DNA from 4 places in the Paenibacillus sp. FSL R10-2199 genome. Region 2 is predicted to be linked to each of the others. Evidence: riboswitches for the same ligand, from Rfam matches in the RefSeq annotation. Region 2 holds a riboswitch; each other region holds the start of a gene.

Region 1 (7,640 bases), 4.6 Mb from region 2:
ACGGGCTTATAAATAATGCTGTTCTATAGAGTGATCACAAACCACCCTAAACTGGTTAAACCCCCGCAGATAGTGTACCTTAGTAATATTAGTAATTAGGAGTGGTGATTTTTTGTGAAAAAAAGTAGACAAACCCCCGTGCTGGTCGTGGTCTCCATCCTGCTGATCATTATCAGCAGCCTGATCCCGTCGGACAAATCAACCTGGCTGGGAGCACTGCAGACCATCTTGCTGGGCGTCGGGCTGCTCGGATGCTGCATGGCTTTTTGGCGGTTCGCCAAGGGCGGCAAGGGCAAGCGCTGATTTCTGGCACTGGAACAGATAGCATAGCATTAGCAAATGGAGAGCCGTGGCGGATGCTGCGGCTTTTATTAATATGTACGACGTCAGCGGATTTACTCTATGCAGCGCTTGCTACGCGGACTGAGAGGACCTTATTTTGTGAAAAAGCCTGCTTTTTTGCCCGTTGCGGACTCAGGCGCGCTTATATTGTTCGATGGAGCTCAAAATGAGGCGAAACTGGTTAGTTAAGGTCCTCTGAGTCCGCATGGATCGCTGATTCGACTGATTGGGCGAAATAACGGATCTACAGTCCGCATGGATCGCAGCAGCATGCTTGAGTCTATTGTTGCAGGCCCCACCCAGCTCCCTATCCCGCCGACGGACGCGGGACAGCTGGCCGCGCAGCAGCCATCTGTTCGCGAATCCCTCTGAGCTGCGCTTTCAGCTCAGGAACGCTTCGCTGCAGGATGAGGCTGATCTCGGGCAGCGGCAGCTGGATGCCGTACCATAAGGCGCTGGCGATCTGATCCTCCCAGGTGAGCAGGGCAGAAGAGCAGCGGCCGCGGTCTTGAGCAACCAGCGAGCATTGCCGGATGCATTCCCTGTAGGAGGCAAGGGAGTAAGCATCTGCTTGGATGCTGCCCTTGAGCCAAGGCTCATAGAGTGCCGCGAATGTAGCAATTGCGGCTTGATCGGCGCGGGCGCCCTTCTCCAGCAGGAGACAGCTTAGCGCATAGATGGTTCCGCTATATTGCTCAATATAGCTGGTGAATCCGGCAGCGGGAACTGCATTGGACGATAATGGGTCTGGCATGTGGACACGTTCCTTCCTGAATGTGGGCGATTTATAGTTTGGATATGTAGTTGATAGGTTTGCCGAAATGCTGATCCGCCGGAATAAGTGCGCAAAAAACCGCAGACAGAGGAGGACCTCTGCTGCGGTTTTGTTACAGGCGTAAGAAGCCTGGGGCAAAATCGTGGCGGATCAAGATCTCTCTCTTTACGCTTACGGGGTTAGCTGTCGGATTCGGACGGTGAGAGTCGCCCTACCTTTTGAGACTGCGTAATTGAAGTCTCCTTCGGATTCACCCCAAGTAGGCCTGCGGCCTGATGGTTCCCCCGTTTTCCGCTTGGCGGAAATTCAGCGTGCATTCACATTATCGCTGGTAACTTTCAACACGAATCATACCCTTTCAGGATTGTATTTGTAAAAATGGAAAAGAGTGCTTCTGCGCCGGATTTGCAATAAATTGCTGCTTCGCGAGGAATATTGGAGACTAAAACCATATATGTGGCCGATTATCATCCGTTTATCTCGCTCAATCGCCGTTTTTTATTTTTGGGAGGCAGCGGTGAGGGAACTCCGGAAATATTAATGCGTTAGACCGGAAACGCCGTCGATATTGATTTTTTGTGAAATGGCGTATTAGTGAGTAATCGGGAGATAATGAGAGATTGAAGATGAAGTAAGCGTTACCCGTCTGGCAAATAGATTCGTGAATGTGTTATTAGAGTAATTATGGCGGTTTACAATTTGTACCTGAATTAGAGCCTGATTCTACGAAAAGTGTACCTTTCTAGCCGCACAAACCATACATCCGGGAGGGCCTAATTCCCGCTTCCCGAATGCTTGACTTGGACCCTACTCCAGGGATTATCATTTGATTCTGTAAGGGCAGACGGTCAGTAAATTACCAAGACTGAAAGCCAAACTAAGAAGCTGGATTAAGAAGCTAGATTAAGAAGGAGGCCAGCAGCCAATGGAGCCTGTTTTTACGATCGCCGAGGTAGCAGAGCGGACAGGACTCAGCCAGGATACCATCCGCTATTATGAGAAAATCAAGCTCCTGCCCCCGGCAAGCCGCAAGGAGAACGGCCAGCGGGCATACAGCAGGCGTGAGCTGGACCGGGTGCATTTCGTCGCTATTCTCAAAAGAACCCATATGCCACTGCGCACCATTCAAGAATATATCAGGGCTTCAGCGGAAGAGGACTACGAGGAATGCTACAGTGTGCTGGACGGGCATAAAACGTTGATTGAAGAGCAGCTCACGGAACTTACGGCGGCACTGGAGCTTATGAAATACAAGCTGAAGAACTTCCGGGAGCTTAAGGACGGCAGGTTCATCGCGGAAATGGAACAGAGGAGGAACGAAGTGTGAAAATTGGGATGAATACGGAGCTGAAAAGCGGGATGAGTAAAGAGTCGAACAATGAGACAAACAATGAGGCGAGTAATACGAAGTTTATGCAGCGACCGATTCCTTCCGGATGGGGTCCGGACACTACGGCGGAGCAAGTAATCCAAGGCCATAATCTGAGCGGTAAAATAGCGGTCGTGACCGGCGGCTACTCCGGCCTGGGCCTGGAGACCACACGTGTCCTGGCTGCCGCGGGGGCCACTGTGATAGTTCCCGTTCGGACACCGGAGAAGGCCCGGCTTGCCCTTGCCGGGATTCCCGGTGTCGAGCTGGAGGCGCTGGATTTGCTGGACCCGGCATCTGTGGATGCCTTCGCGCAGCGGTTCCTGGACTCCGGCCGGCCGCTGCATATGCTGATTCACAGCGCAGGCATTATGGCCTCGCCGCTGGCCCGCGACAGCCGCGGGTACGAAGCGCAGTTCGCGACCAACCATCTGGGGCATTTCCAGCTGGCGGCCCGGCTCTGGCCGGCGCTGGTGCAGGGCGGAGGCGCGCGGGTAGTCTCCGTATCTTCACGCGGCCATCGCATTGCCGGTGTTGATTTCGCAGACGTGAATTTTGAGCGTAGAGCCTATGAGAAATGGACAGCCTACGGCCAGTCGAAGACCGCCAATGTGCTGTTCGCCCTTGAACTGGACAAACGCGGGCAAGCACATGGTGTCCGGGCATTCTCCGTGCATCCCGGCAGCATCCTGACCGATCTGGCCCGGCATCTGTCGGATGACGAGCTGCGCGGCATGGGGGCGCTGGATGAAGCGGGCAACCGCATTCCGGCCGGGCGTACAAGTCATATGAAGACGGTCCAGCAGGGAGCCGCGACCAGTGTCTGGTGCGCGGTGAGTCCGCTGCTCGACGGCAAGGGCGGCGTGTATTGCGAGGATGCTGACATCGCTCCTGTAGCGGAGTCCGGGGATTCGCACCAGCCTGGGGTGCAGGACTGGGCGATTGATCCGGGCAACGCTCTGACGCTGTGGGAGCTGAGTGAAGCTATGACGGGGGTTACATTCCCGACCTGACAGATCTGAACGACAAAAATGGTGCCGGCCCTGTAAAGAGGGCGGCACCATTTTGCATAACTGACTGAATCCTTACTGTACCGCTGCCTCAATAAGCTCCTGAAGCTCAGGAAGATTGAAGCCCTTGACAGCCCGGTCTCCGGATACGGTGACTGGAACACCCATGAAGCCCAGCTTCTCGACTTCTTCCTGATAGACGGTACTGGTCATCACATCTCTGACTTCGAAGGGAATGCCCTTGCTCTCAAGCAGCTGCTTCACCTGATTGCAGTCGCTGCAGCCGGATGTGGAATAGATGATTACGTTCTGGCTCATTGCTCCACAGCTTCCTTGATGGCGCCACGGGTGATTTTCCAGTGGGAAGTGTTCCAGCGGACCTCACCATCCTCCAGCAGGAAAATCTGCGGCGATTCATGCTTAATCCCGAAATCCTCGGCAATCTGATTGGAGACCGGACGGTCTTCGATAACATGTACAATGGCGGCAGGCGTGTCGGAATTCTGTGTATAGGCCTGGAACTCCTCATTTGCTTTGGCACTGATCGGGCAGGTGGTGCTGTGCTTGAAGAGCAATTTTTTGCCGGGTTGCCCTACGTATTGTTGCAGTTCATCCAGTGTATGGATTTGTTGAATAGACATCAGAGGATCACCTTCCTGGAATAGAATTTAGAAAGCATCTTGTCAACAATTGTGTTGTTAACAACTATTATTCTTGATTGTAACATAGTTCAAAATTAAAGCAAAAGAATGTTCAGCAGGCTTATCCCCCTCCCTTACGGGATGTTGATTAAGCCCTATTGCCATGCTAATGTGAGAGTGATGCAGCAACGCTCTGCGCATAAATAAGCAGGTATGAGGGGGTGTGCAATTCATGAAAAGGGTCGCTTTTGTAACCGGTGCCGACCGCGGGCTCGGGTTTTATCTGGTACGCTTTCTTCTTGAGAATAAATACACAGTGTTTGCCGGCCGGTATTTACCGGAAGTGGAGGCACTGGAGGCTTTGAAAGCGCAATACCAGGACACTCTGATGCTGGTCCCTCTTGATATCGGCAGCGCAGAGAGCGTGAAAGAGGCAGCGCGGAGTATTGCCGGCAGTACAGGACACATCGATATTATTATCAACAATGCCGGTATTATCCACCAGGCGGACAATGCTACAATGCTCGTGGATATGGATGATGAGGCTATGGCGCAGCTCTATAATGTGAATACGCTCGGCGCACTCCGGGTGAGCAACGCGTTGATGGGATTGCTTCTGCAGGGCAAGCAGCGGCTAATTATTAACATCTCCTCAGAGGCAGGCAGTATCAGCCGGAACAAAAGAATTAATATGTACGGCTACTGCATGTCGAAGGCGGCGCTGAATATGCAGTCCTCGCTGATGCACAATCATCTGCGTAAGCTGGGCGGACAGGTGATGGTCTTTCATCCCGGCTGGCTGCAGTCTTATATGAGCGGAGAGAAGAATATGGAAGCACCGATTCCCCCGGAGGAATCAGCGTATAAGATCATGAATATCGTACAGGATCATAAGAAATATCTGGGCGAGGAACCGGTGTACATCGATCTGGACGGCAATCTCTGGCCCTGGTAACAGCAGCGGACTTTTGTGGGATAATGGATTAAGCAATAATAGATGATCAACTTTGCACAAGAGAGGTGTGAATGCAATGACTTCCTTCAAAGCACTTGCGTTTGGCAGCTATACCGAGGTTAAATATCATCCGTTCACGGGAGTAGACCGTGAGATCGAGCAGCTGCTGGAGCCGGAGCTTCAGGTCGTATCGACTGAGGATTACGGGCTGATGAACAAGGAACAATTGTCGGACTGCAAGCTGGTGGTCTCCTATACTGAATTCTCTGATGAGAAATTATCCGCTGCGCAGAGCGGTGCACTGCTGTCTTATGTGGCTGGGGGCGGCGGTCTGCTCGTAGTGCATAACGGGATCTCCCTGCAGCGCAATCAGGAGCTCGGCGTAATGCTGGGCGCCCATTTCACCCACCATCCGGACTATACCGCGCTTCATATGACGATTTCCAGCCGGGAGCATCCGATTATGCAGGGCATCAATGACTTTGTAATTGAGGATGAGCCGTACTATTTTGAGCAGCTGCCATATTTCGAATCAACCATTCTCGCAGAATATCCCCATGGAGGGGCTATGCGGCAGGCGGCCTGGTGCCATGAATTCGGACAAGGGCGGGTAGTCTACCTGATGCCTGGCCATCATCTGCCTTCCTTCTCGGTAGAGCCGTTCCGGCAGATGATCCGCAGAGGCGGGTTATGGGCAGCGGGACTGCTGTAAGATAATGTGGAGGCCAGCTTAAGTTATGCTTAAGCTGGTTTTTTTGTTTATTCTGAAAAAACACCTTGACCCTGACACAAGTGTCAGGGTTTATACTGAGTGTAGACCATTTCTCATGAACCCCGGGGAGGATACCATGAAAATAGGTGAATTAGCCACACTTACGGGCGTAAGCGTCCGTTCATTGCGATATTATGAGCGTCAGGGACTGATCAAACCGCTGCGCCAGGACAACGGGTATCGTGAATACTCTCCGCTTGCCGTGGATACGGTGGAGACGATTAAGCTGTATTTGAATCTTGGCTTGTCGACAGAAGAGATTGCCGGATTCCTGAACTGTGTCCTTAAGAATAAAGAGGCGTTCTGTGCAGAAGTAATGCCGCTGTACCGCAGCAAGCTGGAGGAGATTGAACGCCAGCTGATTGAGCTGAATCAGATCAAGCTGAACCTGCAGGACCGGATGGCTTCAATTCTGCATGAGCAGCAGAATGAAGAGGAATAAGGCGGATCGATAAGATGAATAGAAGAAAATAACAAGAAGCTAGAAGGATCGAAGGGGGATTCTGGAACTGTAGGAGCGATAGCGTCCGGAAGTCCAAATATTCACCGTAGTGACGACTAAGCTTTAAGTTAGTATCTTAAGTTCAGCTTATATAATTGAGGTTAATCATTTGAGAGTTGAAGGAGGGCTTGAGATGGCTATGATAATTGCCGATAACGCCGGAGCTGTGCGTGAACAGCTGAAGGCTGGCGGAACCGTGCTGGTGGATTACGGTGCGTCCTGGTGTCCGCCTTGCAGAACCCTGCTGCCGATTCTGGAAGAACTGAATTCCGAATACGGGGATGACGTGAGCATGATTAAGGTGGACTGCGATGAACTGCCGGAGCTTGCATCGGAAGCCGGTGTGATGAGCATGCCGACAGTGATCGTATACAGCGGAGGCCAACCTGTGGAGAAGCTGGTCGGCCTGCGGCCGAAATCCGTATATCAGGGTGTATTGAACAAAGTTGCCGGAGCGGTGCGCGGTACTCTTTAACGTATTGTAACGGGGAGGGGCGGGAGCGCCGCTTTGCCGCGGATATCGTGGAGCACAGGCCCGCGATTCTTCCCAGGCAGCGTTTCCTGGCACTCGCAGCCCAAGAATTAAGGCAGGATGCCGCATGAGGATCATGCAGCGTCCTGCCTTTGTATTTTCGGGAATATATATAATGCCGCTATTTCGTGCTCTCTGCTCCAGGAACTACAGGGACAACCTCATTCTGGTGCAATGCTTCCAGTACCTCTGCGCGCAGACTTTCGGTGAACGCCGCCCATGTTTTTTTACCGACATCCAGCTCTTCACGTCCAATGGAATTCAGTGTTTCGAGCCACACGCGCTTATCATTAATCACCCCGAGCTGCTCTTGAATATCCTTGTAGATGGCCTCGTGGGCATGGAATTTCTGATTCAGCGCAAAAGCGGCCGCATTAGCGGTATAGCGCAGATGCTTGGCGGCAATCCGCAGCTCATGGAGCGCTTCGAAGGCTTCCTTCGATTCAGCCTCAGGCCCCTTGAACAGGGTCTTGCAGGCTTTTTTCTTCTGTTCAAAAGCGACTTCAAGCTCGCGCATGACCACATTGGCATCTTTCTTGGCGGCGAGCGGCTCCAGCTGTGTATCGATAAAAGGGGTCCACTGCGCGTCTAGGGCCTTGCCGGTCAGCTTGGGAAGCGCATCCTCCAGCTTCTTGCGGAATGTCTTCCGCTTGGCCTTCTGGTGTTTGATTACTGCTGTGAGCAGTTCGGCGGTTTTGACATCACCCGCCTCTTTGGCGGCCTTGCGCCGTTCCTTGAACGA
Region 2 (7,640 bases):
CCCGGATATGGTGCTGTGTATTGATCCGGCCCTTAAGAAGATCATCAGTGCTAATCCTTCCCTGCGGTATACCACCGGATATGGAAGAGAAGAACTGGGGGAATTCAAGAACATCCTGTACAGTGCCCGGGATGAAGCCGCGGTCAAGGAAGCTGTGCGCAATGCCTCCCAAGGGAAGTCCTCCAAGCTGGAGCTGAAGGTTATCACCAGGGACGGCCAGCAGATGATCTGCAGCGTAACGGTGTTTCCATTGCTTCATAATAAGGAACAGCTGGTCTATCTCGTTGCCGAGGATGTCACTGCCCTGATGCAGTACCAGCATGAACTGATTCAGGCCCGGGATGCGGCAGAGAGTGCTGCCAGGATGAAAAGCGAGTTTCTGGCGACGATGAGCCATGAAATCCGTACACCGCTGAACGGAATTATCGGCATCAATCAGCTGCTGGCCGAAGAGATCAGCAAGCCCGAGCATCTGGAGCTGCTGAAGCTGCAGAGTACCAGCAGCCAGGCGCTGCTCCATGTAATGAGTGATGTTCTCGATATCTCCCGCCTGGAAGCAGATGGTCTCGTGTTGAACCAGGAGCCGTTTCAGCTGACTGTGCTGCTGCAGGAGTGTATGGATCTGTTTGAAGTAATTACCAGAGATAAGCAATTGTCGTTTGTGCTGGCGGTAGAAGAGGGTCTTCCCGGCAAGTTCGTGGGAGACATTGCGCGGATCCGTCAGATCCTGGTTAATTTAATCGGCAATGCGGTGAAATTCACTCCTTCGGGAGCGGTTACAGTTACTGTTGAGTCCGCCGGCATGAAGGGAGCTTCTCAGACGCTGCAATTCAAAGTGCATGATACAGGCATCGGCATTCCGCCGGATAAGCTGCAGCTGCTGTTCCAATCCTTTTCCCAGGTGGATGCTTCCCACACGCGTAAATATCCGGGTACCGGTCTGGGATTGGCCATTTGCAAGAAGCTGGTGGAGCTTATGCAGGGAGAAATATGGGCGGAACCGGCGCCGGGCGGCGGGACCCAGTTCTTTTTCAGAATTGTACTGCAGTCGCTGGATTCATCGCCGGAGCTGATTTACAACCAAGAAAATGAAGACAGCGGAGTGCCTGCGGCAACAAAAGCTGTATAATGTAGGGTTTGCCAAGGAGAGAACTTTAATTATATAATTTTAAAGTAACTTATCTTTTATCACGACAGTCCTATGGACAGAAAGGAACTCTCTTTGAGCAAACCGAATAAGAACAATGTCGCGCTTCCCCAGATGAGCAAGCAGGAGAAACGCCGGGCAGAGCAGGAACAGCAGAAGCAGAAAACGAGAATTCTGATCGTGAGTACAGTGGCATTAGTCGTAATTATTTTTGTAGGATTATTCATGCTGGCCTCGAAGGACGGCTCAACCACAGGATCTGCTGCGGCTCCCGTTGACTTCAATTACAGTGAAATGGCACGGCTGGGCAAAGAAGATGCTCCAGTCAAAATCGTTGAATTCGGCGATTACAAATGTCCGGCTTGCGCCCAGTTCACCGGGGTGATTAAACCGCAAATCGTTCAGGAGTATGTCAATCAGGATAAAGCAGCCTTTTACTTCGTCAACCTGGCCTTTATTGGTACGGATTCGAGAACAGCCTCACTCGCGGCACTCTCCGTATACCATCAGAATCAAGAGGCTTTCTGGAAATTCTTCGATGCCATCTATGCTAACCAGGGTGAAGAAAAGGTGGAGTGGGCAACACCGGACTTCCTGGTAAGTCTGGCACAGCAATTAGAACTGCCCATTGACTTCGACCTGCTGCGTAAGGATATTGAAGACAAGACCTACGAAAGCGAATTGGAGAGAGATATCCAGCTTGGCACTGACACCGGCATAACCAACACGCCGTCATTGTTTGTCAATGGAGTCAAAGTGAATGAACCTTTTAATATGGAGGAAATCGATGCTCAAATCCAGGTAGCTGCGGAAGCTGTGGCTGGACAATGAATAAATTCTCTGCATTCTGCCGCCGGAATTGTCTCTACTTGGCCTGGTTCGTCTCGGTTGTTGCTGTAGCAGGCAGTCTGTATCTCAGTGAAGTGCTGAAATATGAGCCCTGCAAGCTATGCTGGTTTCAGCGGATATTTATGTACCCGCAGCTGATTTTGCTCGGAATCGCCACTTACCGGGGGGATAAGCGCATTATCCCGTATGTCCTTCCCTTAAGTTTGATTGGCGGAAGCATTTCGATCTATCATTACGCAGAGCAGAAAATTCCGGCACTCAGCAAGGTGCTTCCATGTACAATCGGTGTGCCGTGCAACACGGATTATCTGAATTATTTCGGATTCATCACCATCCCGCTGCTGGCACTCATTGCGTTCGCATTAATCACAATTCTGCTATGGACAGGGCGTAAAGAGGATGCAGGTGAGTAAGAAGCCGTCAGGCAGAATGAAGAGTAACTATTCCCCTTAAATTAAGTGTAAATTATTATGCAGAAACGCTGTAAAATCACGCGATAAAGGGATAATGAAAGAGAATGAAAGATCAAGACATACCGGATCATGGATTTGGTTGTTTTGGTTGTTTTTCATTCTTTTTTCATTTGTTTCAACGCTTTACGGAAGAGGCATTGTAGATTAATATTAGTCCTTGTGAGAAGTTGAATATGCGCTGAATTTTCCGGAAGGAAAAACGGGGGAACCAAACTTGGCCGAGTGCCAACGGGGTGAATCGGAAGCGGGTCAGCAGACTCGAAAACCGTAGGGCTACCACAGCCCGAATCCGCCAGCTAACCTCGTAAGCAATAGTGGGATAATGACCATGCACTCAAGGCATGCGGATCATTTCCGTATGCTTATTTTTGTGCCTGCATTTATGAAATCCACTTATGAAAACAGCGCGCGGTACTGCCGTTTCAACTTAACAAAGAGAGGAACTGTTACTACAATGGTAAGCAAGGTAAAACGACTATTGATCGGGCGTCCGATGAAGTCGAACGAACTCGATCATGAAAAGTTATCCAAGGTGAAAGCACTGGCTGTCCTGTCTTCTGATGCGCTCTCGTCTGTAGCCTACGGAACAGAACAAATCTTAATCGTACTTGTGGCCGCAGGTTTCACAGCTATCTGGTACTCATTGCCAATTGCATTAGCCGTATTGGGCCTGCTGGCCATCTTAATCCTGTCTTATCGGCAGACCATTTTTGCTTATCCGCAAGGCGGGGGCGCCTATATTGTTGCCAAAACCAATCTCGGGGTTCATACCGGCTTGCTTGCCGGCGGCTCTTTGCTGGTGGATTATATTCTTACGGTGGCGGTAAGCGCCTCGGCGGGAACGGATGCGATCACATCAGCGTTCCCGGGTCTTCATAATCATAGTGTACTCATAGCGGTTACTGTCATTCTGCTCTTAACGATTGTCAATCTGCGGGGTGTTACTGAATCTGCTTCATTCATAGCCATTCCGGTATATCTGTTCGTCGTCTCCATCTTTGTACTGATTATCGCGGGAGTCTTCAAGTATGCAACCGGCGGTGCTCATGCCCAGGTTCCTGAGATCGGCTCGGCGGTATCGAACGTCAGTATGTTCCTTCTGCTTAAGGCCTTCAGCTCCGGCTGTTCGGCACTGACCGGGGTAGAAGCGGTCTCCAATGCGATTCCTAACTTCAAAGCACCGGCTGAGAAAAATGCGGCTAAAACGCTGATGCTGATGGGTCTGATTCTCGGGGCTATGTTCACGGGGATTACGCTTTTGGCTTATTGGTACGGTATCATGCCGGACGAGAAAGCAACGGTTGTGTCACAGATTACCGAGTCTACCTTTGGCCGCGGCGGTTTGTACTTCTTCATCCAAGGCATCACCGCAGTAATCTTGTTCCTGGCGGCGAATACAGCGTATTCGGCCTTCCCGCTGCTGGCGTTCATGTTCGCCAAAGACAAATATTTACCCCACGCCTTCATGGTGCGCGGAGACCGGCTGGGATTCTCCAACGGCATTATTTTCCTCGGCGTAATGTCGGCTGTGCTTGTAGCTGCTTTTCACGGAAATACCGAAGGGTTGATTCCATTATACGCCGTTGGGGTATTCATTCCGTTTACCCTTTCACAGCTTGGCATGATGGTCCAGTGGTACAGAACCAAGCCTAAGGGCTGGCAGAGCAAATTCGCTGTGAATACAGTAGGCATGCTCACAACCTTAACCATTACGCTCATCTTCATTATTACTAAATTCTCGAGTGTATGGATGGCCTTCATCTTCCTGCCGCTTGTAATCATCGTGTTCCACCGGATTCACCGCCATTATATGAATATTGCCGATCAGCTGCGTATTTGTCCGGCTACGGATAAACCTTGCATTAAAGGAAGCACAGTGGTTGTACCTGTTGCCGGTGTCACCCGTGCAGTACTGCATTCGATCAGCTATGCGAAGTCATTGACTGAGAATGTAGTGGCTGTATATGTCGGATTCGATGAAGAAGAGATTCACAAAATGGAACAGAAGTGGGAAGAGTGGAACCCTGGAGTGCGCCTGATTGTACTCCGCTCTCGTTACCGCAGCATCATCCGCCCGCTGGTGAAATTCATCGATACGGTGGAGTGGAAAACCGCTTCTACAGACCACATTACTGTACTCATTCCGCAATTTGTTACGAAGCATTGGTGGCAGGCGATTCTGCATAATCAGACCAGCTTGTTCATCCGCTCTTATCTGATGAATCAGAAGGATATCGTTATAGCAACTGTACCGTATCATTTGCACAAATAGACATACCCTTTATATGTAAAACGGCTGTTTCCGCAGGTTGCGGGAATAGCCGTTTTTTGTTATGCGCAGGGTGAGTATAAATGGAATCAGATAATTTAGTTGACATAGAGAATGAGAATCAATATCATCAGTTTATGTGAGGCGAAGGCCGCAATCACCTTTGACCAATAATGAATGTATATACAGGAGGGGTAATTAATGTTTTCGTTCAACCTGCAAAGATCAACAAGCATGAAGCTGGCTATGGCCGGACTCATGACCACGACGTTCTTATTATCCGCATGCGGAAATAACAATGCAGCCAATAACGGAGCTGCGGCAACTACGGCACCTGCAGAAGCCACTACTGCACCGGCAGAAACAACAGCTCCAGCGGTAGAGCAAACAGTAACGGATGCCATGGGACATAAAGTCACTGTCCCTGCGAACCCGCAGCGTGTGCTTGCTTCTTATCTGGAAGACTATCTGGTCGCACTTGGCGTGACTCCGGTTGCCCAATGGTCCGTGACAAACGGCACTCAGGATTACCTTGCAGCTGAGCTTAAGGACATTCCAACCATCAGCTATGACCTTCCACTCGAAGCTGTAACCAGCTTCGCACCGGACTTCACTATTGTACAATCGGAAGGTACTGTCCAGAACGGTCTGTATGACCAGCTGAACAAAATTGCACCAACGTATGTACTCGGCGACGAAGTCAGCAAGGACTGGCGCAAATCGCTGCTCAAGATCGGCGAGCTGTTGAACAAAACGCCTGAAGCTGAAGCAGCCATTGCTGCCTATGATCAAAAAGCGGCTGATGCCAAAACAAAAATCTCCGCTGCGATCGGCGATGAGTCCGTTGCCATTCTCTGGCTGGTATCCAAGAACTTCTATATAGTAGATGAAACCCGCAGCAGCGGGGCAGTCCTGTATGGTGATCTTGGCGTGAAGCTTCCGAATCTGGTTACCGAAATTCCTGCTGAGTCCAGAGCAACGTGGAATCCGATATCACTTGAGAAATTGTCTGAGCTGACTGCAGATCATATCATCCTAGTGAACAGTGACGGGGCGGATGCTGCTGAAGTTACGGATGGCGCGATCTGGAAGGGGATTCCGGCTGTTAAGGCGGGGAATGTTCATGAGTTTAGCAGATCAACCAGCTGGCTGTACAGCGGTCCTATAGCTAACTCCAAAACAATTGATGATGCTCTGAGCAGTCTTGTAAAATAAGATGCGTTCAAAATGCCGGTAATCAGCCTCTGCCGGTATAGAGTGTGCAGGTCCTTGTATCCCCGGATACGATGATCTGCACCTTTTTTTAAATGGAGCGATAGATGAGGGCGTTCAGCATAGATTACGCGTTATCTGCTTGTACAAAATTCATATATTTGCGATAATGAGAATGATAATCAATTAGAAGCAAGTAATAATCCTGTTAAGGAGACGGCTTATGGTTTCATCCACACGTTCTAACCTCAATCCTTCTACGGCTGCAGGGGATAAACCCATCAAGTCGCGGCCGGTGGCTGCAGCTACGATACTGCTGCTCGGAATAGCTGTCATCGTCTTCGGACTGATGTTGTCTGTATCGGTAGGAGCAGCAGATATCCGGCTGGCTACTGTATGGGAAGCTGTTGTCCGCTTCAATCCGGAGCTGGGACAGCATCAGGTCATCCGGGAGCTGCGAATCCCCCGGGCTTTGGCTGGAGCACTGGTGGGGGCATGTTTTGCTGTTGCCGGCGCGATCATGCAGGGAATGACCCGGAATCCGCTGGCGGATTCGGGGCTGCTGGGACTCAACGCCGGAGCCGGTGTCGGCCTGGCATTGGCTTTCGCCTTTGCGCCTTCGCTGTCTTTCATGTATATCATGATCTACTGCTTCATTGGAGCGGCTGTGGCATCGCTCTTAGTCTTCGGCATCGGTTCGCTGTCCCATAGCGGGCTGACACCGCTACGCCTGACCTTAGCGGGTGCGGCGGTCAGTGCTATGCTGCTGGCGCTCAGCCAAGGCGTCGCCATTCTGTATCACCTCTCCCAGGATATCGCGTTCTGGATGGCAGGCGGGATTGGGGGAGCGAACTGGACACAGCTCAAGATTATGTCCCCCTGGGTTGCAGGTGCGCTTATCGGGTCGCTGGTGCTCTCGCGTTCCATCACGCTGTTAAGCCTGGGAAGGGATGTTGCCGCTGGACTGGGGCAGCGCACACGGCTAGTACAGACCGTAGGGATGATCATTGTGGTCATTCTTGCCGGAGCGGCGGTCTCGACGGTGGGCCCGATTGCTTTTGTCGGATTAATGGTTCCGCATATTACCCGTTATCTGGTGGGGGTGGATTACCGCTGGATCATTCCTTGCTCGGCAGTACTCGGGAGCGTCCTGATCCTCTTTGCCGATATCGCTGCGAGAATGATTAATGCGCCTTATGAAACACCGATAGGTGCCCTGATTGCAGTAATCGGCGTACCGTTCTTCATCTATCTGGCCAGCAAGCGCAAGGGGGAGCTGTAATGAACAGGACCATGTCTGTACCCTCAGTGAAATCGCGCCGCACCAGAGAAGCCGGTATTCTAACGCTGCTTGCTGCACTTATCGTCATTATTTTTATTGTCAGTATGAATACCGGCTTCATGCGCTTATCACCACTTGATGTTCTACATACTTTGCTCGGTGAAGGAACCAAACAGCAGAAGCTGATTCTGTTTGATTTCCGGCTGCCGCGTATAGTGATCTCACTGCTCATCGGGGCGGGTTTCGCAGTATCCGGATCTATTCTGCAAGGCCTGTCGCGCAATGCTCTTGCTGAACCCTCTACCTTAGGGATTAACGCCGGAGCGGGATTCGCAGTGCTGATCTTCATTTCATTTGTCCCGGCAACCACAGCGGGGCCCATCTTTGTTCTTCCGCTGCTGGCGCTGG
Region 3 (7,640 bases), on a different contig from region 2:
AGCGAAGCAGAGAGCGATATCCCGCTGGCTGTCAGCTGCTTCGGTCCGGTAACGGTCTATGTCAATGGCTCCGCCGTGTTCCAGTCCAATCTGAACGACGATGTATTTCCGGACCGCAGGGCCTACTTCCGGACCGGGCTAAGCCAGGGCTGGAACCATGTGCTGCTGGAATTCACCGCAGTCGGCACGGGCTGCGGCGGCATCTTCGGCACGGGCAGCGTGAAAGGCGCGCCGCTGCATTTCCTGGCCCCGACAGCCGGGCGCAGCGGCTGTGAGGGCTGGATTTACAGCGCGCCGCAGCAGAGCAGATGGATGTTGCAGCCGGAGTGCGAGCGCGCCGGCGTTCCTCAGGGAGGAACAGCAGCACTCCAGGCGGAGCCGCTGCAAAGCGCATTCCGCAGCGGCGCGGCCGAAGCGGCGCTCGCGTCCCGCTGTGCCTGGTATCCGCAGGCCGGATGGCCGGATACCGTGGCCTGCGCCGGGAATCTCGCGCGTATCTTCGGCGAGGTTCCCGGCGCGAAGGCGCTGGCCTGGAGCCGGCTGGCGGTGACAGCGCCGGGCTTCACTGACACCCGGCTGAGCCTCCGCAGCCGGGACGTGGCGGCACTCCGGGTCTATGTGGATGGCAGGCTTGCCGCCATCCAGCCCGGGGGGAGTGCCGGGCTTGAATGTGTGCTGCCGCTGGGCTTCGGCAGCCATGATCTGCTGGTCGAGGCCGTCTGCGGCGGCCCGGACTGGGGCTTCCGGCTGGAAGCGGCGGACGCAGGGGGAGAAGCGGAAGCGGACACCGTGAACCTGGTCTTGCCGCATCCTGTGGAAGGGCAGGCAGGACCCTGGCTGTATCTGGGGACCTTCCTTGCATCGGCTGCACCGGAGGCTGCTGCGGCGGCTATGATGGATACTCCCTTTGGGGAAGGGGCGGAGAGCTGCTTCTGGCGGGTAGACCGCCCCGGCGGAGCGGTCAGGCCGTATCTGGAGAGCACGCTGTACGGACGCTGGAATTATCCGCTGGGCGTGACGTTATACGGGCTGCTGTGCACAGGGACAGTGCTGGATGATTCCCATTACACCGCTTATACCAGAGGCCATATTGAGCAGTGCACACGGCTTCATGAATATTCACTCTGGGACACGGGCCGTTATGGCGCTCCGGGAATTAATCAGCAGCTGGCGCTAATCGACTCCCTGGATGATTGCGGCTCATTCGGTGCGGCGATGCTGGCAGCGCACAGCGTGCAGCCGCTGCCTGGAGCAGCCGGGGCGGCAGAATACATTGCCCGTTACATTCAAGGGACACAGTCCCGTGACGAGGCGGGTGCGCTCTACCGCACCCGGGGCACGACCGATTTCATGCAGGGAACAATGTGGTGTGATGATTTGTATATGAGCACCCCTTTTCTGGTCCGGTACTATCAGCTAACCGGAAATGCTGCCTATCTGGATGACGCCGTGGCCCAGTTTCTGCACTACCGCGAGCGGCTGTTCCAGCCGGAGCTTGGCATTATGCACCATGTCTATGACTATAAATTCGGCAAGCCGAATGGTGTGCCTTGGGGCAGAGGCAACGGCTGGGTGCTGTTCTCACTGACCGAGCTGCTGGAGATTCTGCCGGAGCAGCACCCGCAGCGGCCGGAGCTGCTGGATTATTTCCGGGAGCTGTGTGAAGGGTATCTGCGGCTACAGGATGCTGCAGGGCTATGGCATCAAGTTCTGACGGATGCTGAATCCTATGCGGAGGCATCCTGCTCTTCAATGTTCGTGTATGCCTTCGCTAGAGGGGTGCGCAGAGGCTGGCTGCTCAAGCCGCACCCCTACGCCGCTGCGGCAATACGCGGCTGGCACGCCCTTGCCGAATACTGCATCGACAAGCAGGGGAATGTCTACGGCGTCTGCCGGGGATCAGGCTACTCGTTCAATAAGCTCTATTACAAGGAGCAGCTCACCTGGCAGCTCAACGATACTCACGGAATTGGCATAGTACTGCTGGCCGGTATTGAAGCGCTGGAGCTTACGCGGGAGCTGGAAGCACAGAAACGATAAAGAAATTATACTGTATTGATAATATTTGCTGGCCGAGGCTGTCTAGTAAGCAGATTCACTGCTTACTAGACAGCCTCTTTGCTATGTAACAGCACTGCTCCAGAGAAACGGAGCAAGAAGGAGTAAATCATCGGCCGCTTAAGAACGAAAGCAAAGAATACGCCTTCATTCATGCAGGGACGGCATTTTTGGCTTCTTTTGTCAACCGCAGCGTTTTACATTAAATGGCTGCAGGCGTAAGATTCAAATCAACAACCGAATGAAATTTAACTGTTCTCAAATGGCTGAATTCCAGTAATGGGAACGGGGGAACCAACGGTGATTACGGCTTTTGCTCAGATAGCGGCCGCTCACCTGGGGTGAATCCTTGCTGCATGCTGTAACGGTGCTCCGGCAAGGTAGGGCAATCTCGCTGCCCGAATCCGTCAGCTAACCCCGTAAGCCTCGAAGAGAGAGGATGAGCGCCATGATCGATTAACCGACCACGGAGAGCCCTGTTGCTGCTGTGGTCTTTTTGCTGTGCAGCAGCAGTGGAAGACGGTCTGAATCAAAAATAACAATTCATATAACAACGGGAAAGTGTATTTATAATGTGATCTGAACTGCCTAAGGAGGTGATCGTTATCTTAACTATATTTATCGTGTGCTTCTGGGTCGGACTGCTCCTGCTCCTCAGCGGCGGACTTCACGGGCATGGCCTGGCGGGTCATCTGCATGCGGGGGGCGGTGACGCCGGGGGGCCGGGCTTTGTGCCTATACTCCCGCTGATGGTGTTTGTCACAGTCTGGGGCGGCTCCGGTTATGTGCTTATCCGCTTCAGCGGAATGGGCGTGCTTGCAGTAGTGCTGATCTGCACCATGATTGCCTTGCTGACAGGTTGTCTGATGTATGCAGTGTTGGCCCGGGTGATGACCCGGTATGACAGCAGCATGAATGAATTGGATTATGAGCAGGCAGGGCAGCTTGGGTACATCAGTGTACCTGCAGCAGATGGGACAGCCGGGGAAATGAAATATGTGCTGCACGGAACGATGCGCTCCATTGGAGTGAGGGCAGCAAGCGGCCAGCAGCTTGTGAGGGGCGACAGGGTGATTATTTTGAAGGTGGATAAGGGAATGGCGGAAGTAACCCTCTTCGAGAGGGAATTCGGAGAATTATAAATGACGGGAGTGTCGGACCAAATGGTTATTCTTTATTTAATCTCGGGCATTGTTGTTGTTATTCTGCTGGCTTTGTTCAGTATCGTGACCGCTTATAAAAAAGTCCCGCCCAATCAGGCGATGATTGTATACGGTCTCGGCGGTAAAAGAGTGGTGCAGGGCGGCGGTACGTTCGTCATCCCCGGCTTCCAGAACAATAAGACCATCTCGATGATGCTGATGAGCTTCGATGTCATTCCGGCGCAGGCGATGTTCTCCCGGCAGGGCATCAAGCTCAACCTGGAGGCGGTCGCCCAGATAAAAATCAAAAGCGATCCCACCGCTATTCTGACGGCCAGTGAGCAGTTCATCGACCGGCCGGAAGAAGACCGCGAGACGATTATCCTGCATTCGGTGGAGGGCCACCTGCGCGGCTTGATCGGGCAATTGACGGTGGAATCCATCCTCAAGACGCCTGATGAAATCAACAGCAAGATGAGGGAGACCTGCTCGGAGGACCTCGACAAGATGGGGCTTGAGGTCGTCAGCTTCACCATCAAGAAAATTACGGATGACAAAGGGTATATCGACAATATGGGGGTTCCGGAAATTGAGCGCATCCGCCGCGATGCCAGCATTGCCAAGGCGGAAGCGGAACGCGACATTCAGATCAAGCAGGCCGAGGCGGAGAAGGAATCCTCCATTGCCAAAGCCAATGCGCATCAGGCCACCATTGAAGCGGGAACCGCCGCCCGCGCGAAGGAATCCCTGTTTGAGAAGGAACTGAACATCAAGCAGGCGGATTTCAAGCTGGAGACAGAAGTGAAGAAGGCACAGGCGGATCTTGCGTATGAATTGCAGCAGAACAAAATTAAGCAATCGCTCGTTACCGAACAGGTCAAAATCACGCAGATGGAAGCGGAGGCCAACCGCACAGTCCGGGAAATTGAAGTCGAGCTGAGACAGCGGGAGCTGGAGGCAACGGTGATCAAGCCTGCCCAGGCGGAGAACCAGGCTACGGTCATGAGAGCGGAAGCCGCCAAGCAGCGGCAGATTCTTGAGGCGGAAGCCGAGGCAGCGACAACGACCAAGCGCGGACTGGCCACGGCGGAAGCTGAGCTGGCGAAAGGGAGAGCGAATGCGGAGATTGTCCAGCTGGCCGGAGCGGCGGAAGCGGGAGCCCTGGAGAAGAAAGCCGAAGCGTACAAACAGTTCACACAAGCTGCGCTTACCGTGGAATTCCTGAAAATACTGCCGGAGCTGGCTGAGAAAATTGCTTCCCCGCTCGCCAAGGTGGATAAGATTACAGTGATTTCCCAGGATGGAGCTACCTCAGGCGTGAACAAAATTACCGGTGATATTGCCAAAATAATGGCCCAGGTTCCTGAGTTGACCCAGACGCTTACCGGTATGAATGTGACCGAAGCGCTCAGCGGACTGCTTGGCCGGGATAAAGAGCAGTAATTCATATACAGCAGCAATAAAGCCGCCGTTCTTTCGTTAATGGAGAATTGCGGATTTATTGCTTTTTTGTGTGCCGGTTTTTCTCACTGGTCACAGACGTGAAGCTGGATTTGTAGTAAACTGGAAGGAATGTACTGTCTGCTCGCAATTATTCTACAGAAAAGAATGTGATATATTTATGCAGCTTCAGGCTCGACTGCCGGCCAAAAAATGGCTGGAGAAGTACCTTTCCGGGGAAGGGATGGATTACCGGCAAATTGTAGCTTTATTTATTCCGATCCTGATTGACCAGGCTTTCATCATCGGGCTTAATCTGGTAAACACTGCGATGATCAGCTCATCCGGCATGGCGGCGGTCAGTGCGGTGAATATGGTAGATTCACTGAATATATTCCTGATCAACGTATTCGTTGCCATTGCTACCGGCGGGACAGTGGTCGTTGCGCAGTACAAAGGCAGCGGCAACGACCGGATGGTATCCCAGGCTACGGCGGGTTCGGTTACCTCGGTATCGCTGATCGCCGTGGGAATCGGACTTCTGCTCATGGGCTTCCACACGCCGATACTGAACCTGCTGTTCGGAACAGCTTCCGCCGATGTGCTGGATAATGCCCGGATCTACATGATCGGCAGCAGTATTTCTTATCTGGGGATCGCCGTGGTTCAGGCGGTGTGCGGTGCGCTGCGCGGCGTCGGCAGGACGCGGGCTTCGCTGATGCTGTCGCTGATCATGAATCTGCTGTACGTACTCCTGAACGTAGTCTTCATTAACCTGCTGCACATGGGTGTGCTGGGGATGACGCTGGCGGTCAATATTGCGCGGTATGCGGGCATGATCTTTGCCCTGGTGTACCTGTTCAAGATTGACACGGTACTGCGTGTGCGGGTCCGCGACCTGTTCCATGTTCCGGTCTCTATGCTGCGCAGAATTATGTTCATCGGCGTTCCATTTGCAGCTGAGCAGATGTTCTTCAATGGCGGCAAGCTGCTGACCCAGATTTTTATTGTTAGTATGGGCACCTATGCGATTGCGACCAATGCTATTGCCGGCTCGCTGGCGATGGTGTTTCAGATACCGGCCAGTGCGTTGTCTCTGACGATCGTGACGGTGGTCGGCCAAAGCATCGGGCGGGGGGATGTGGCAGATGCCAGAAAATTCATCAAGTCCTTCCTCTGGATCGGTTCAGCCTCGTATGCCTTGGTCGCCCTGCTCCTGATGCCGCTGTTCCATCCGCTGGTGTCAATCTTCTCTCCGCCTCCTGAGATCATTGACGACTTGTTTGTAGTCCTGCTGGTGAATGCTATTGCCCAGATTCCGCTGTGGGCGGTCAGCTTCATTCTGCCGTCCGCGCTGCGGGCAGCGGGGGATTCCCGCTTCACCTCTATCACCTCCATGCTGTCGATGTGGCTGTTCCGGGTCGTATTCGGTTACATTCTCGGGATCGTCCTAGGCTACGGTGTGCTGGGGGTCTGGCTGGCGATGAACTGCGAGTGGGCCGTCCGGGGATTTGTGTTTCTATGGCGCTTCAGAGGCGACAAATGGTTTGCGCATAAGCTGATATGAACGCTGTGGCTGCTGATCTAAAGGCTGTCCCGTAAGTAGTTTTCCCATAAATGTAAGACAACAGAGCAGCGTTGCCCGTTATTAAGTGGCGCTGCTCTGCGTTTTTTGTATCGCGTGCAGATTCCCTGCACGTGGTGTAATGAAGTGAAGGCTGGCGCGATATGATGTCGAGCCGCGTCGGGCTGTCCAAGTGTTCTCCGGTAGGAGTGGCTTCTTCAGGCCAGCAAGTGGAAAAACGTATCTTAATTCGTCAATTTCTGAGCGATGTGCGGAAGCAAGTGGAAAAACAACATCTAATAGGGGTAGTTTTCACTACTTTGGATGAAATGGAGTGATTTAAGTGCTGTTTATTCAACTGCTGATTAAGCAGGGGGACATTCGCTCATCAGCAAGTGTAGTAAATCCAACTGCTATTAATCCGGCCTCTATAGCATCCGGCTTATAAAGTGGCAGACAGGTGCTTCTTAGTTCTGACACTCCAGTGAAATGAACTATAAAAAGCACGGTACAATCTTTAGTTTCGGGTAAGACGCTTTTTTTGCATTATGCTACGATTTGGGTTGAGAAGGGGGGCAGCTTTCACATAACTGTAAGCGCTTAACTCAAAAGAAACCCAAATTCATACAGAGGAGTGCAATGCATGAAGCGAATAATCAAGCAAGTCTCTCTCGTATTACTGGCAGCCGTCCTGCTTCTTCCGGCAGGCGGGTATATTCCGGCTGCTCAGGCAGCAGAGGCCCCGGCCACGGTATACCACGAAAGCTTTGCGGGCGGCACAGGCAAGGCAGTCCAATCCGGAGGCGCCAGCCTCAGTGCAGTCACGGGAGTTCCTTTTGACGGAAATGCCGATGGAGCAGCGTTATACGTAAACAACCGGGTAAATAACTGGGATGCGGTTGATTTCAAATTCTCGGATGTCGGCCTCAAGAACGGGCACACATACACCGTCACTGCTGTCGTCTACGTTGACGCTAATGTAGCGGTCCCGGACGATGCGGCGGCGGCGCTCCAGACGGTGAAAAGCTATGGGAATTATACGGCAGTACCCTATGTGGCAGGCCAATCAGTCACACTGAAGAAAACATTCACTGTGGATACCAGTGCCGTGGACCCCGACAAGAAGGATTATGGCTTGCGCATCAATTCTAACGAGGCCGGGGCCGCAGTGCCATTTTATCTTGGAGATATTCTGTTCACTGAAGAGGGCACTCCAGGCGGCGGGGAAGAACCTGTCCGGGACCCGGCTTTACCATTCAATACGATCACCTTTGAAGACCAGACGGCAGGCGGCTTCACCGGCAGAGCGGGAACCGAGCTGCTTACTGTAACCGGTGAAGAGAATCATACGGCTGATGGTTCCTACGCGCTGAAGGTGGAAGGCAGAACCTCTACCTGGCACGGGCCTTCCCTGCGTGTGGAGAAATACGTGGATA
Region 4 (7,640 bases), 1.4 Mb from region 2:
TTCTGCTGCGCTGATCCTCATTACAATCGCATTTGGAATGGATCAGGTACGTAAGGTGTTACCTGTGAATTACCGGCTGCTTACAGCTTCCGGACTCCTGCTGGCTATTCTAACAGCGTCAGGCTCATTCCTGTTTGACGCTCCTTTTCTAAGTCATGCTTTCGGCCATTTTCATCTGCCAGTGCTTGGCGATACGGAGCTGGCGACTGCCGTCCTGTTTGACCTTGGCGTATACCTGGCCGTGGTCGGTGTAACGATGAACATCATTTTATCGATCGGAGGGGAAAAGAAATGGAACTCCTAATGGCGGTTGCGGTCGGCATTCTCTTCACGATCGGTGTGTACCTGATTCTGTCCAAAAGCCTGCTGCGCATTGTGCTGGGAACCTCCCTGCTGACGCATGGTGTCCATCTGCTGCTGCTCACAATGGCCGGGCTCAAAAAGGGTGCAGCCCCTGTGCTGGGCAAAGCGGATACTTATGTTGATCCGCTGCCGCAGGCATTGATTCTAACCTCCATAGTTATCAGCTTTGGGGTTACAGCCTTCTACTTCGTACTCGCGTACCGGTCTTACCAGACGCTGGGTACTGACGAAATTGACAGCATTAAGGAGGACAACGAATGAGCAATCTATTGGTACTCCCGATTCTCATTCCGCTGACTACGGCTGTCATCCTGATTTTTCTCAAAGAGAAGATCCGGCTTCAGCGCGTGATTAGTGCGCTCAGCGGTCTGCTGAACATTCTGGTTGCAGTGCTGCTGGTTTCACGTGTCCACTCTGAGGGCATACAGACCTTGCAGATGGGGGGCTGGGCTCCTCCGTACGGGATTGTATTTGTAGGTGATATGTTTGCTGTATTGCTGGTAATGATGGCTTCGATCGTCAGCTTTGCGATTCTGTGCTACTCTTTCAGCAGTATTGGAGAGAAGCGGGAGCGGTTCTATTATTATACGTTCTTTCAGTTTTTGCTGGTCGGGGTATACGGCTCGTTTCTTACCGGAGATATTTTCAACCTGTTTGTCTTTTTTGAGGTCATGCTGATTTCTTCTTATGCGCTCATCTCACTCGGAGGGACCAAGCTTCAGCTAAGAGAAACATCGAAATATCTGCTCATCAATATCGTATCCTCGACACTGTTTGTAGCAGCGGTAGCTTATCTCTATGCAGCAGTAGGAACACTCAACATGGCACACCTGTCCCAGCGTATCGCTGAAGCGGGACAAGGCGGCGTGCTTAATGTGATTGCTGTTTTGTTCCTGATTGTATTTTCCCTAAAGGCAGGGCTGTTCCTGTTCTTCTGGCTTCCAGGGTCATACAGTGCGCCTCCGGCGGCTGTTAGAGCGTTGTTCGGTGCACTGCTGACCAAAGTGGGACTCTATGCAATCATCCGCACCTTCACGCTGCTGTTTGTTAACGATCCCGGCTTCACCCATGACTGGATTGCCTGGATGGCTGCTGCTACCATGATTCTGGGCAGCCTGGGGGCAGTAGCTTATAAGGATATCCCGAGGATTCTGAATTATAACATCATTATCAGCGTTGGATTTGTAGCCTTTGGACTCGCTGCAGGGACTGCAGATTCACTGAATGGGGCGGTCTTCTATCTGCTGCACGATATGCTGGCCAAGGGACTCATGTTTATTCTGGGCGGGATGATTATATCCGCAGCCGGAACTGACCGGCTAGGCAGTATGGGCGGGATGATTAAAAGGTATCCGTTCATCGGCTGGATGTTCTTTATCCTTGCTCTTGCCCTGACAGGTATTCCGCCGCTGAGCGGGTTTGCCGGCAAGATTCTGATCATCCGCGGAGCTCTGGCTGAGGGAATGCTGACGTTGTCCTTAATTGGACTAGGATCGAGCTTACTGGTGCTGTATTCCCTGATGAAGGTGTTCAGGCTGGCGTTCTGGGGAAATGAACCGGTGAATGAATTGCCTAGAGTGAACTTGAAGGCTGCATCGGCTATTGCCGCCGGACTCCTGCTGCTTGTGATTGCTATGGGGGTCGGTGCCGAGTCCGTCTATGCTTATGTATCGCAGGCAGGCGAGGTTTTGGCGTCACCTGCGCGGTACATTGAAGCCATAATGAAGGAGTAGAGAAGATGGCCCTACAATTCCTCTTAAATCTGTTGATTGCCTTTCTGTGGATGGCGATAAATAACGATGGCTCTGGCTCAAGCTTCATAGCGGGCTACGTCATCGGTATTATATTATTGCTGATTTTGACGAAATCCCTGGCCCGGACCCGGCCATTCTATCTCATACGTATATGGGCTATACTGAAGCTTCTGCTGATCTTTGCCCGTGAACTTACGGTCTCGAATTTCGTGGTCATCGGCCATATCATCCGTCCAAAGCTGGCTATACGTCCCGGTATCTTTGCTTATGAGACTGCCTTGACCTCGGCTTGGGAGGTTACGCTGTTATCGTGCCTGATCTGTCTGACGCCGGGAACCCTGACTCTTGATGTTTCGAAGGATGGCAGGACGCTGTACATTCATGCAATTGATATTAAAGATGCAGAGCTGCTTGTCGCGCAGATTAGAGGCACTTTCGAACAAGCGATTATGGAGGTGACCCGGTAATGATCCAAGTTATGCTAACCGTGGCAATGATCATTCTGGCGCTGGCGATGCTGGCATGCCTGTTCCGTCTCCTGAAAGGGCCAACCCGTTCAGACAGGGTTGCCGCGCTCGATACGATAGGCATTCATGTACTCGCAATGATCACTGTTTTCTGTATGCTGCTGGATACCCAGGATTTTCTTGAAGTTATTCTGGTTATCGGTATTCTGACGTTTATTGGAACAACGGCACTGGCCAGATATATTGAACGGGGAGCCGTTATAGAGGATGGAGGGAACCCGAATGACAGGTGAACTGATTAGCTCCATTCTTGTGGTGATGGGTGCAGTCTTCTGCGGCTTAAGTGCCTTCGGCTTGGTCCGGCTGCCTGATGTGTACCTGCGTTCACATGCGGCTACCAAAAGTGCAACCTTCGGGGTGCTGTGTCTGCTGACAGGAGGCTTCCTGTACTTTTGGTTTAAAGACGGAACGGTTAATATCAAGCTGCTGCTGGCGATTGTTTTTGTATTCATCACTTCACCGGTGGCAGGCCATTTAAATGGCCGGGCAGCCTACCGTTCCGGAGTTCCCTTATGGAAGGGAAGCATACAGGATGATCTGAAGGTCCTGGGGGAAGAAAGTCAGGAAACGTCTGCAAAATAATACTTCCAGGTTATATGGGGTGAATCTCGGGAAAAACGAGTAGGGCTACTTTCAGGCCCGAATCCGGCAGCTAACCCCGCAAGCGTTCATGAGAGGATGCACTGTTTATGCCGCATATTGAAGTGAATGGAACGTCGCTATATTACGAGATGTCGGGCAACGGTCTGCCCATTGTTTTTATTCATGATTATTCGACCTCCCATCATCTGTTTGAGCCGCAAGCGGATTATTTCAGCAAGCGTGCGAAAGTGATCGTATTTGATCTAAGAGGGAACGGGCAATCGGGGAAAATGGATGTGGAGATTAGCCGGATCGTAGACACACAATGTGAAGATTTGAAGCTGTTATTGGACGCTTTATCTGTAGAGAAGGCTGTGATCGTAGCTTGTTCCAGTGGTGCTGTGCTCGCCCAGCTCGACAGACCGCACGAAGGAAATTGCAGCAGAGTATGGTGCGGTCATTTATGACTTTGAATGGATCGGTTGTTCAAGGAACTGAACAGTGAGGGAAGGGTAACCTCAAGCCTCCGGCGAAACCGGCGGGTCCGGCGGGACTGCAATATCCAGTGGATCGGCCCACTTCTTCGTAAACGTGCATTTTCCCATAGCCGGATGTATCTACGGCCAACTGCCTTCGCAGGCAGTTGGCCGTTTTTGATGCGAAAAAACGCAAATAAGTAATTTCACACATTTATTTCGTGGAACACGAATACCATTAAAATATATAAGTCCACTAGAAAGAGGAGAGATGTTATGGTTCGCCATTACACGCAGCTGGAATTGATCACGATATCGAAATTACCTCCGACCACAGTGAAGAGATGGCTAGAGTATTTCTCTTATTTTGTAGCCGCGACCCGTCAGGGAGACCAGGTGCTTTACCCTTATGAAACTTTGAAACTACTGAAGCGGATCAGTGAACTGCGTGCAGAGCGTTACCATCTTAGTACCATTGTTCGTCTGCTGATTGAAGACGGCTTTCCGATGTATGGCAAAGAGGACAAGAAGGAGTTGCAACCTCCTCCGCCAATGGAGAAAATCAGCGCCGAGCCGAAGAAGCCGGACAGACAGCAGCTGCTTGTTGCTTCCCTGGCGGCGCTTGCCGATGAGCTTAACCGGATTGCGGATCATCTTAACCACTTGAAGGTGCAATAAATACATTCCGGCCCGAATTCAATGAGCGGCAGCTTCATGGTTTGAGCTTGTCCATTTTGCTTAGACTCAGCCACTGCCCCCGCGTAACCGAGGTATCGGGAGTAATGCCCAGATGCGCGGACATTAGACGTGATTTATGAGGTGGTGAAATCCGGTTGGAACTTAAGATACCGGATGATTATCAAGAGGAATCATGAACGATACTGTCGTGCCCCTGCCCGGTTCACTCTGGATAAGAAGACCCTGGCCATACCGCTGAACCAAGCGGCGGTTGGTATTCCTTAAGCCGATTCCCCCGGTGTTATGCCGGGTAAGGCTTAGGAGGTTCTCAATCTCGGCAGCCGGAATCCCTTTGCCATTATCTATAATCTGTACACAGGCGCCAGCTTCCGCCTGATATATGCGCACCACCAGTTCGCCGCCCTTCGCCCGGCTCAGCAATCCATGTCTTACTGCATTCTCAACGAGCGGCTGGATGGACAGCGGAGGAAGCTTGAAACGGAGAGCGGGCTGGATCTCCCACACCACAGTTAACCTGTCTCCAAAACGGACTTGCTCAATGAATAAATAGGATTTCACCAGGGAAATTTCATTCTCCAGATCCACCAGCTGATTCGTATTAATGAAATCAACGCTATACCGCAAGTAATCTGCAAATGCACCCGCTACATTACGCATCTGTTCCATATCAAATTCACTCAGGGCCATAATGGAGTTGATGGTGTTGAATAAGAAATGCGGTTTGATCTGGGCCTGCAAGTAGGCTGTTTCCATCCGCAGACTTTGGTCAATCGATTGTTTCAACGAAATCAATGCCTGCACTCTGTACTTCAGCTCTAATCTTTCAACAGGTTTGGTTACATAGTCATTGGCTCCATGTAAGAATTCTGTATATGACTCTTCTGAAATCGAATGGGTAATTAACAAGAGTATCGGCAGCTCCGTAATATCAAAATGTTGTCTGACCTGCTTGGTAAGCTCATGTCCTGACATTTGCGGCATTTTCACATCGGCAATTAACAAATCCCAGGAAGCAGAGCGGATCAGTTCAAGGGCTTCATGGGCACTGGAGACCGCAGTTAATCTGTAATTTTCTTCATAGAGAATATTAGCCAACACTTTCAGGTTCACCGGATCCTCGTCCACAATTAGAATATTGGGTCTTGCCATCTCATAGAGAGGCCCGGACGATCCTGCACGGACCACTTCAGCAGATCCTTTATCTTCGCTAATGTTGCGGCGTTGTTTAACCCTAGAGGCTTCAATAATAATCTCTCCTTGCTCCGTTATACTTAATTGCGTTATGCAGCAAATTAAATAGAATTTGGGATAATCTTTTTTCATCTGCATATACGTGTGAGAGTTTTGAAGAGATAGTTAACCGGGAAAATCAACATATAAATGCTATAAATGGAGAGGGTTGTCATATAAAACCGAAAGTCCTTCCAATAATGTTGCTTGCACATTCCTTTGGCGTAATGGTTGTTAGTGCAGCTACCTCACTCACATTTCCGTTTTTCTTCTGCTCGCTTTTTTCCCAAGGTTAGATGCCTCCCTCGAGCATAGTGTAAACGTCTTAACTGAACAATAAATGAACAAATTTTGTGGGCTTTGATGGCGAAGGCAAGGCTGTAACCAGTCTCGGGCGCAACCGGCTGGTGAAACGAAGCTGTAATTTTGAGTGGATAGGCGCAGTGTTCCTTACTTGAACAAGGATGGAGCCCGACTAGCCCCGGGTGAAGATCAAAGCGGTGATCCCGTAAACGTGAGAGATCCAGCAGGTTGATTTTTATTGCCCAGCTATCATTAGGTGGCAGACATTGCAGCCATGTAAAAGGTAATGAAGCCGCTGAATCCGTTCAGCGGTTTTTTTTCTCAGGTGAATTTCAGCAGAAACAGCATTGACTCTATCTATGTTCCCTAACTATAATATTAATATAATAGTAAATAGATTAATGTTTGTGTTAACTAAATGACACGAAGCCGGACTGGAAGATTTGTTCGGTATAATAATTCCCTAAGGAGGGCTTAGCTTGTCTCAATCTATACCCGCATACACCGGTTATCTCTTAGTTCATTTCATCGGGGAGCAGCCGGATGGCGAACAGGTCTACTTCTCCTACAGTGAGGACGGCCTGCACTTTAAGGATCTGAACGCGGGTCTGCCTGTTCTGCGCTCGGAGCTCGGGGAAAAGGGAGCCAGAGATCCCTTTATCATCCGTTCGCCGAAGGAAAGCAAATTCTATCTGATTGCCACCGATCTGCGCATTGCCAACGGCAAGGGCTGGGGTGCAGCCGTGGAGGCCGGCAGCCGCGATATTATCGTCTGGGAATCTGCAGATCTGGTGAACTGGTCACAGCCGTGGGCAGTTACGGTCGGTGTGGAGGGCGCCGGATGTGTATGGGCTCCTGAGGCGATTTACGATGAGGCTGCGGATGAATTCCTGGTATTCTGGGCTTCGGCTACTCAGGAGCCGCATGAGAGTGAACGGAAGCATAAAATATACAGCGCGCGCACGAAGAATTTCCGGGAATTTACGGCAGCAGAGAAGTACATTGAGCGCGACAATCATATCATTGATACGACAATTATCGCTGCTGGCGGGAGGTACTACCGTTTCTCGAAGGATGAGACAACTAAGAATATCCGGGTGGAGCAAGGTGCGTCGCTGGATAAAGACGCCTTCAGCTTTGTGGATGCGCCGGTTCTGGAGGCCATTATGGGCGTGGAAGGCCCGGAGATTTATAAGCTGAACGGCCGCGGGGAATGGTGCCTGATTGTGGACCGTTATGCGGAAGGGAAGGGATATCTTCCCTTGTTAACGTCTGACCTTAGCAGCGGCGATTTCCGCGTGCTTGCAGACAGGGAGTTCGACCTTGGTGTAAACACCAAACGCCACGGCGGAGTCCTTCCGGTTACTGCCGGGGAACGCAGCCTGCTGCTGGCGGCCTTCGGGGACGGACATAGCTACATAATGAATGAAACAATCACCAACCCGGTTGTCCTACAGCGGGCAGACCCCTGCATTTACCGGCATAGTGACGGCTATTATTACTTCACCGCTTCGGTTCCCGAATATGACCGGATTGAGCTGCGGAGAGCCCGGACGATCGGCGGACTTACAGCCAGCGAGCCTGTCGTCATCTGGACGAAGCATACCACCGGTATTATGAGCGGTTATGTATGGGCGCCGGAAATTCATTACATCAGCGGGAAGTGGTACATCTATTTCTCCGCCGGCAGTGATGATGCACCTTTT

What was found. A riboswitch is a leader RNA that binds a small molecule or an ion and turns the genes downstream of it on or off. The one in region 2 is predicted to bind cyclic di-AMP.
Region 1: it holds a riboswitch for cyclic di-AMP, as region 2 does, so the genes downstream of both, NYE33_RS01260 (hypothetical protein) here and NYE33_RS21530 (APC family permease) in region 2, are expected to answer to the same signal.
Region 3: it holds a riboswitch for cyclic di-AMP, as region 2 does, so the genes downstream of both, NYE33_RS31140 (hypothetical protein) here and NYE33_RS21530 (APC family permease) in region 2, are expected to answer to the same signal.
Region 4: it holds a riboswitch for cyclic di-AMP, as region 2 does, so the genes downstream of both, NYE33_RS14895 (alpha/beta fold hydrolase) here and NYE33_RS21530 (APC family permease) in region 2, are expected to answer to the same signal.

The regions. Positions count from the first base shown of each region.
Region 1 is NZ_JBBOBO010000001.1:291,740-299,379, reverse strand. It holds gene NYE33_RS01270 (hypothetical protein) at 1-12, shown strand, start outside; gene NYE33_RS01265 (hypothetical protein) at 115-303, shown strand; gene NYE33_RS01260 (hypothetical protein) at 650-1,096, opposite strand; cyclic di-AMP (ydaO/yuaA leader) riboswitch at 1,272-1,439, opposite strand; gene NYE33_RS01255 (MerR family transcriptional regulator) at 2,043-2,444, shown strand; gene NYE33_RS01250 (oxidoreductase) at 2,477-3,499, shown strand; gene NYE33_RS01245 (glutaredoxin family protein) at 3,572-3,814, opposite strand; gene ytxJ (bacillithiol system redox-active protein YtxJ) at 3,811-4,137, opposite strand; gene NYE33_RS01235 (SDR family NAD(P)-dependent oxidoreductase) at 4,370-5,092, shown strand; gene NYE33_RS01230 (ThuA domain-containing protein) at 5,169-5,804, shown strand; gene NYE33_RS01225 (MerR family transcriptional regulator) at 5,941-6,306, shown strand; gene NYE33_RS01220 (thioredoxin family protein) at 6,500-6,841, shown strand; gene NYE33_RS01215 (CHAD domain-containing protein) at 7,020-7,640, opposite strand, start outside.
Region 2 is NZ_JBBOBO010000001.1:4,881,750-4,889,389, forward strand. It holds gene NYE33_RS21515 (ATP-binding protein) at 1-1,129, shown strand, start outside; gene NYE33_RS21520 (DsbA family protein) at 1,223-1,978, shown strand; gene NYE33_RS21525 (disulfide oxidoreductase) at 1,975-2,409, shown strand; cyclic di-AMP (ydaO/yuaA leader) riboswitch at 2,636-2,795, shown strand; gene NYE33_RS21530 (APC family permease) at 2,924-4,741, shown strand; gene NYE33_RS21535 (iron-hydroxamate ABC transporter substrate-binding protein) at 4,940-5,953, shown strand; gene NYE33_RS21540 (FecCD family ABC transporter permease) at 6,174-7,232, shown strand; gene NYE33_RS21545 (FecCD family ABC transporter permease) at 7,244-7,640, shown strand, end outside.
Region 3 is NZ_JBBOBO010000002.1:734,510-742,149, reverse strand. It holds gene NYE33_RS31145 (glycoside hydrolase family 88/105 protein) at 1-2,040, shown strand, start outside; cyclic di-AMP (ydaO/yuaA leader) riboswitch at 2,313-2,499, shown strand; gene NYE33_RS31140 (hypothetical protein) at 2,655-3,200, shown strand; gene NYE33_RS31135 (flotillin family protein) at 3,201-4,643, shown strand; gene NYE33_RS31130 (MATE family efflux transporter) at 4,822-6,207, shown strand; gene NYE33_RS31125 (endo-1,4-beta-xylanase) at 6,848-7,640, shown strand, end outside.
Region 4 is NZ_JBBOBO010000001.1:3,438,450-3,446,089, forward strand. It holds gene NYE33_RS14865 (Na+/H+ antiporter subunit A) at 1-304, shown strand, start outside; gene NYE33_RS14870 (Na(+)/H(+) antiporter subunit C) at 292-624, shown strand; gene NYE33_RS14875 (Na+/H+ antiporter subunit D) at 621-2,096, shown strand; gene NYE33_RS14880 (Na+/H+ antiporter subunit E) at 2,102-2,584, shown strand; gene NYE33_RS14885 (Na(+)/H(+) antiporter subunit F1) at 2,584-2,877, shown strand; partial or broken gene mnhG (monovalent cation/H(+) antiporter subunit G) at 2,867-3,196, shown strand; cyclic di-AMP (ydaO/yuaA leader) riboswitch at 3,170-3,326, shown strand; gene NYE33_RS14895 (alpha/beta fold hydrolase) at 3,334-3,693, shown strand; gene NYE33_RS14900 (MerR family transcriptional regulator) at 3,979-4,380, shown strand; gene NYE33_RS14905 (response regulator) at 4,543-5,550, opposite strand; partial or broken gene NYE33_RS14910 (glycoside hydrolase family 43 protein) at 6,414-7,082, shown strand; gene NYE33_RS14915 (glycoside hydrolase family 43 protein) at 7,356-7,640, shown strand, end outside.